Regions from separate parts of the Aneurinibacillus sp. UBA3580 genome, predicted to be linked through region 1. Evidence: riboswitches for the same ligand, from Rfam matches in the RefSeq annotation. Region 1 holds a riboswitch; the other holds the start of a gene.
The links. A riboswitch is a leader RNA that binds a small molecule or an ion and turns the genes downstream of it on or off. The one in region 1 is predicted to bind S-adenosylmethionine.
Positions count from the first base shown of each region.

Region 2: linked by a shared signal. The riboswitch ahead of B2899_RS01990 (homocysteine synthase) and the one ahead of metX (homoserine O-acetyltransferase MetX) in region 1 are both predicted to bind S-adenosylmethionine.

Region 1 is NZ_DFMZ01000118.1:4,086-7,505, reverse strand. It holds gene B2899_RS16340 (succinate dehydrogenase cytochrome b558 subunit) at 1-346, opposite strand, end outside; gene metX (homoserine O-acetyltransferase MetX) at 660-1,766, opposite strand; SAM riboswitch class I at 1,882-1,995, opposite strand; gene B2899_RS16330 (biotin transporter BioY) at 2,135-2,710, shown strand; gene B2899_RS16325 (aspartate kinase) at 2,774-3,420, opposite strand, start outside.
Region 2 is NZ_DFMZ01000009.1:30,911-34,330, forward strand. It holds gene comER (late competence protein ComER) at 1-414, opposite strand, end outside; gene B2899_RS01980 (DUF2533 family protein) at 517-765, opposite strand; gene B2899_RS01985 (helix-hairpin-helix domain-containing protein) at 859-1,545, shown strand; SAM riboswitch class I at 1,638-1,741, shown strand; gene B2899_RS01990 (homocysteine synthase) at 1,995-3,293, shown strand.

The DNA of each region.
Region 1 (3,420 bases):
CCCATACATGCCATGTAATGAAAATGAGCGTGATAACACCTGTTACACGCTGCAGCATGAACATTACATTACGGAAATAGCCATAGTTACCCACGTTATTCTTTGCCTGAAATGCAATGTACAGTCCGTAAATGCCATGATACAGAATGGGCAAGAAAATAAAGAGGATTTCGATGAGGGCCAGGAACGGAAGCCCTTCCATAATCTCAACGCGCTCAAGAAAAGCTTCTTCACCGCGCGTTGCATAATAGTTCGTTAGCAAGTGGACGAATAAGAATCCCCCGATGGGTACAACGCCTAGCAGGGAATGTAGTTTACGGTTAAAAAAATGCCGATGATTCATCATTGCATAAATTCCCCCTTTCACAAGGATCCGCTACAATTTTTCTAGTCTGACACTTTTTTCACAAAAACGTTTAACACACCCAATTTCTCTCCGACTTCTCTACAGTTCTCTCGAAACACCCCTACCACTTCATTTTTCTCTCTAAACTCCCCCTTTATCCGCTCTACTCTACATGCATGACATGAAGAAAAGCTTCCCAAGGAAGCCTTAAAAATAAATGAAGACTTTGTGACAAATTCATTTTACTCCGTCAAAGAGACAGCGTCAAGGAAAGCGACGGACAAATTGTCGAAATTCGCCGATACCAAAATGATTATCTTGATGCTGCCGATTGTTTAAAAATACCGGTATTATATTTTTCAATAAACTGTTCTACCAGTGGACCGATCTTTACGAACTCCACAAGGAACCCGTCATGACCGTAAATGGATTCAACAAAGTGATATTCCACTTCTTTGTGCGAGGCTTTCAGCATCTCCACTACTTCTTCCTGATGATCGGCAGGATACAGCAAGTCATTCGAAATAGCGATGGAAAGCACCCTGGCCTGAATCCGTTCCAGCGCCGCTTTAATACCTCCGCGTCCTCGCCCGATATCGTGCGAGTCCATTGCTTTCAATAAATACAGGTAACTGTTGGCATCAAACCGCTCGACCAGCTTTTGCCCTTGATAACGGAGGTAGCTCTCGATGTTGAATGTGGAATCAAACTGGGTTACATCCCGTTCGTCTTTCAAACGCCGGCCGAAACGATACTCAAACAAATCAGCCGTACGATACGTAATCATTCCTAACATACGGGCAATCGACAATCCGTTGACCGGTCCTTTCCCCGGGTAATAATGTCCTCTCTTCCACTCCGGATCGGACAGAATGGCCTGCCGTCCCACATCATTGTATGCAATGGCGATCGCAGACAGCCGGGCCGATGTAGCAATAGGCAGGACAAGATGCATCATCTCCGGGTACATAACCGCCCATTCGTAAGCCTGCATTCCGCCCATTGAGCCTCCAACAACGGCAAACAATTTATCTATCCCTAAACGCTTCACCATTAGATACTGCAGCTGTACCATATCCCGTATGGTGACTACCGGAAAATCCGCGCCATATGGCCTCCCGGTCTCCGGGTTAAGGGAAGCAGGACCTGTCGTACCGGAACATCCGCCTAATACGTTCGACGTCACCACAAAGTATTTATTCGTATCAATATAGCGTCCGGGACCGATAAGGCCTTCCCACCATCCCGGCTGTTCTTCATCTCCGACTGCGCATGCGTCACCGGTAAGCGCATGACAAACGAGGATCGCATTCGTCTTCTCCTCATTCAGCGTTCCGCTCGTCTCAAATGCCACTTCAACCTGTCTCAGCGTATCACCGCACTCCAGTTTTATTTCGTCTATCACCATCTTCTGTATCATGCGCTCGTCACTCCCTTCTGCTCTTTTTCTCTCCGCACCATACCGTAGCGGCGAACCAACTTATAAAAAATGCCTCTTCCTTATAAGGAAGAGGCGTTCATAGCTCATCGTCCTCCCCTTATCTTCCAGAACGTTTAAACCGTTCTGCTGGAATTGGCACCTCATCCGCACACATGCACGGGGTTGCCGGGCTTCATCGGGCCAGTCCCTCCGCCTCTCTTGATAAGAGCTATCTTATTGTATTCCGTCTTTCTGCGAGTTAGTTCAATACTACGTTTTTTACTGACTAATGTCAATATTGACAAAAAGAAAGTTCGTTTTGTAAACTCAGTATTATAATAGGTTAACATAAGACAAGGAGAAAGCTCATGCGAAACGAAAACATGAAAATGATGATTCTTTCGGCCTTATTCTGCGCACTAACAGCGGTTTTTGCTCAGATTTCTTTTTCATTTATTCCGCAGGTTCCTTTTACTCTCCAGAATTTTGCTATCGCGCTTACCGCTATCATTCTAGGAAGACGCTATGGAACAATCGCTGTTCTGCTCTATCTACTGCTCGGTGCTGTAGGCGCACCGGTGTTTGCCCAATTTTCCGGCGGGTTCGGCATCATTGTTGGCAAAACAGGCGGATACTTAATCGGATATGTTATAGCCGTGTTCGTCATGGGTACGTTGCTTAAAAACAAGGATATCACATTTTTCCGCGCGCTGCTTGCGAATGTAGTCGGATTGGCCATCATCTATGCATGCGGTGTCACTCAGTTAAAATTCGTACTGAGCCTACCGTGGAACCAGGCATTTGCTTTCGGTATGGGGCTGTTCGTACTGCCTGACCTGGTTAAGATTGCGGTCGCTTCCTATATCGGAGTGCTTGTCCGCCGACGTCTCGCTGCGGCAGGTCTTCTTCCGGCCTCCCTTCGCAAAAGCCACATCACCGCATAATGATCCGTTACGTCAAAAAAGAGCCCGGCCGTTCAAAAGACGGCGAGCTCTTTTTTATGTTTGTTATACTCCATATACCATGGCAGCTTCTTTGGCATCAAGTCCAAAGGACGTATGAAGGCTGCGTACCGCCGCTTCCATCTGAGCCAGCGGAATGACGCAAGAAACTTTAATCTCGGATGTAGACACCATCTTAATCTCCACGCCTGCCTCAGCCAGACAGGTAAACATCCGGGCTGCCACACCCGGATTCGTAATCATGCCGGCTCCGACAATCGAGACTTTGGCCAGGTCTTCCTCTGCCACCGCATACCCAAACTCAAGTTCTTCCCTATGCTTAAGCAAAACATCCAGCGTCCGTTTTACTTCCTCACCGCTTACAGAAAACGATACATTCGTTGTATTAGCTTCATAAGCACTTTGTACGATAACATCTACATTAATATGCTCTTCCGCCAGTGTGGCGAATAGTCTGGACATTGCATTCAATTTGGCCGGCATATCGGCTACCGTAATTTTCGCCACGCTTTTATCGTGAGCAATTCCGCTAACAACCAACCCTTGCTCCATATTCGATTCCTCCCCAATCATGGTTCCTTCTTCTGTGCCAAAGCTTGAGCGAACGGTTAAAGAGACACGATGCTGCTTTGCGCATTCCACCGCACGGGGATGGAGAACCCCGGCTCCAAGCGTCGCCAGCTCAAGCATTT
Region 2 (3,420 bases), on a different contig from region 1:
GGCATCATGGAAACGGCTTCCGAACGTCACAAGCGAAGCTCCGCTGAGCGCTGTATTGGTAATGCTTGGAATGACGCGGGCCACTTTGCAGGGGGTATAAGCCTCCAACTGCTGCACATTGACGGAGCTGGTGACAGAGAGCAGCAGTTTATCGGGGGTCAAATCATGTTGAATTTCATCCAGTACCGTTCTGTATTCAAGCGGTTTGGTGCATAAGAACAGCACGTCCGCCTCCTGTGCGACGACCGTATTTGTTCCGGTTCTAAGCGCAGTGTGTTTAGATGCGAGCGCACGCAGCTTTTCCGGCGTCCGGTTCGAGGCAATGATGTGAGCGGGCGGTACGGCGCCGGATTCAATAAAGGCTTCGATGAGAATCGTTCCCATACTTCCCGTTCCAATAAAGCCAATGTGCATCTGAATCCCCCCGGCGATTATAATTGTTTAATGTGTATGGAGAGATTGGGGAATTCAGTACACATATTTTTCCAATTGTGCTAAAATACCGATATACGGTAATTATTTGCATATATCCCGTACCATATCAACTGTTACAGTTTTGCGCGGTGGCAGGTGATAACGCTGTGCCAGCTGGTTAATTTGCTCGGTTACTTTGTTAATTTCTTCGACATTGATTTCTTCTCCATTTTTGCACTGCTCTACCGCCTTCTCGATCCAGGCTTCCCGCATGGCATCCAATTTCCGGTACAGTGTAATGTATTCAGCTTGTTTGGCTGAGTGGGCAGTAATGGCTTTATGAACGCTCATTTTTACATCCTCCTTTTTTCGTATCCATTCAGAATGTTTATATAAAAATTATAGGTAATCTGTAAAAAAACCACAAGCAAAGGGGTAAGCATAATGAGAAGTCTGCTGGTGGCCAGGAAAAAGTGGATTATTAGTAGTATATGTCTTCTCATTTTAGGTAGTAGTATTTATTTTTATAACAAGAATAACGAAACTATAGAACAGACGCTTGCCTTCACAGAGGTGAAACCGGCTATGCAGACGTCTGCGATGTCAGAGTCGGAAGTCGCCGGGCAAACAGAGCAACCGATACAGAAAGGTGAAGCCTCCTCTTCGATGACTGTCTCGATTATTGTAGATATCAAAGGTGCGGTAAAAAATCCGGGCGTCTATACACTGCCGGGGGATGCGCGTGTCTATCAGGCGATCGGCATGGCGGGAGGTCTGCTTCCGGAAGCGGATGCCAAGCAGGTGAATGGGGCCATGCCGCTTAAAGACGGAATGATGCTGTATATACCGTTGAAGGGAGAGAAGGCTCCGCAGGCGGTAACGGACGGTATGGTGGCCAGTGAAAATGGAAGCGGGATGGTTACTGCGGCGCAAGGAGATAAAGTGAATCTGAATACGGCAACGTCCGAGCAACTGCAAACGATTCCGGGAATAGGGCCGGGAAAAGCAGCGGCCATTTTGCAGTATAGAGAAGAACACGGAGCATTCAAAACGGTGGATGAGCTGACCAATGTTTCAGGTATCGGCCCAAAGACACTGGAAAAAATGAGGGGTAAAATTTTTGTTCAATAAAAATTTTCGAATTAAGTTGACAGGTCGGAATAGTGAGGCTATAATTACAAACAAGAACAGCACAGATATAACAAGCGAATTTCATAAGCAATCTCTTATCAAGAGCGGCGGAGGGACTGGCCCGAAGAAGCCCGGCAACCGGCACGAAGTGCAAGGTGCTAATTCCAGCAAAGCAGTATGCTTTGGAAGATGAGAGCGATGGTACATACCTGAGCATCCAGCCCTCTTCTTCCAAGAAGAGGGATTTTATTTTGGTTCGCAGCGCTCAAAATCTCTTAATGTTGCAGGCGTTTGCCCGCCTGAAAAATCAATGACAAGAAGGTAAGGGGAAGGGACGAGGTTAGATTCTAATGCTGAAAAAGGCGTATGCCTTTTCAACATTAGCTTGAATCTTACACATCTCAACTTCTTGCTTCCAATTTTTACAGAATAGAGGAGGAAAATTGAACATGGCAGAAGAACGCAAATTCGATTTCGAAACCGTATGCTTGCACGGAGGACAGGAAGTGGATCCGGCTACACTATCACGGGCGGTTCCGATTTACCAGACATCTTCATATGTATTCAAAGATACTGACCATGCGGCAAATCTGTTCGCGTTAAAAGAATTCGGTAATATTTATACCCGCATTATGAACCCGACTCAGGATACGTTTGAGAAGCGGATTGCGGAGCTTGAAGGCGGGGTGGGCGCGCTTGCGCTCGCATCCGGACAAGCAGCGATTACATTCTCGCTTCTTAACATCGCGCAGGCCGGGGATGAAGTGGTGGCATCTACTAACCTGTACGGCGGAACATATAACCTGTTCGCGCATACGCTTCCGAAATTCGGTCTGAAAGTGAAATTCGTGAACCCGGAGAACACAGATGAAGTTCGGGCTGCAATCACAGATAAGACAAAAGCGCTCTTTGCCGAAACGATTGGAAATCCGCGCGGGGACGTAACCGACCTGGAAACATTGGCAAACATTGCGCATGAGAATGGCATTCCGTTTATTGTGGACAATACATTCGCTACACCGTATCTTTGCCGTCCGTTTGAATTTGGCGTTGACATTGTTGTTCATTCTGCAACGAAGTTTATCGGCGGTCACGGCACTTCCATTGGCGGCGTTATTGTTGACTCCGGAAATTTCAATTGGAACAACGGCAAATTCCCGGGATTGACCGAGCCGGATCCGAGTTACCACGGTGTAGTGTATACGGAGGCGGTAGGCAATCTGGCATACATTATTAAAGCTCGTGTCCAGCTGCTTCGTGACCTGGGCGCAGCCATATCACCGTTCAACTCCTGGTTGTTCTTGCAGGGGCTGGAAACATTGCATCTGCGCATGGACCGTCATGTGGAAAATGCGAAGAAAGTGGCGCAATATCTGGAAAATCACGAGCTTGTTGAGTGGGTTAACTATGCGGGTCTTGAAAGTAACGAGTACTATGAGCGTGCGCAGAAATATCTGCCGAAAGGCGCCGGTTCCATCTTCACATTCGGTATCAAAGGCGGAGTCGAAGAAGGTAAGAAGTTTATCAACAGCCTGAAACTTCTCTCGCATCTGGCCAATGTGGGTGATGCTAAGACGCTCGTAATTCATCCGGCAAGCACAACACACCAGCAGTTGACGGAAGAGGAGCAGGCAAGTGCGGGCGTGTCTCCGGAAATGATCCGTCTTTCCATCGGCATTGAGTCTGTGGATGATATTATTGCCGATTTGGAACAGGCACTTAAAGCAAGCCAATTGACGACAGTATAATAGAAAAAGCGGTAAAAGGGGCGAGGATGGCATTTCCTCCCCCTTTTTCTGTGAAAATCAGAAAAAGAAAAGAGGGAGAAGAGGGAGGAAAAAAGATCTAATGTAGAAAAAGGCCTTCGCCTTTTTC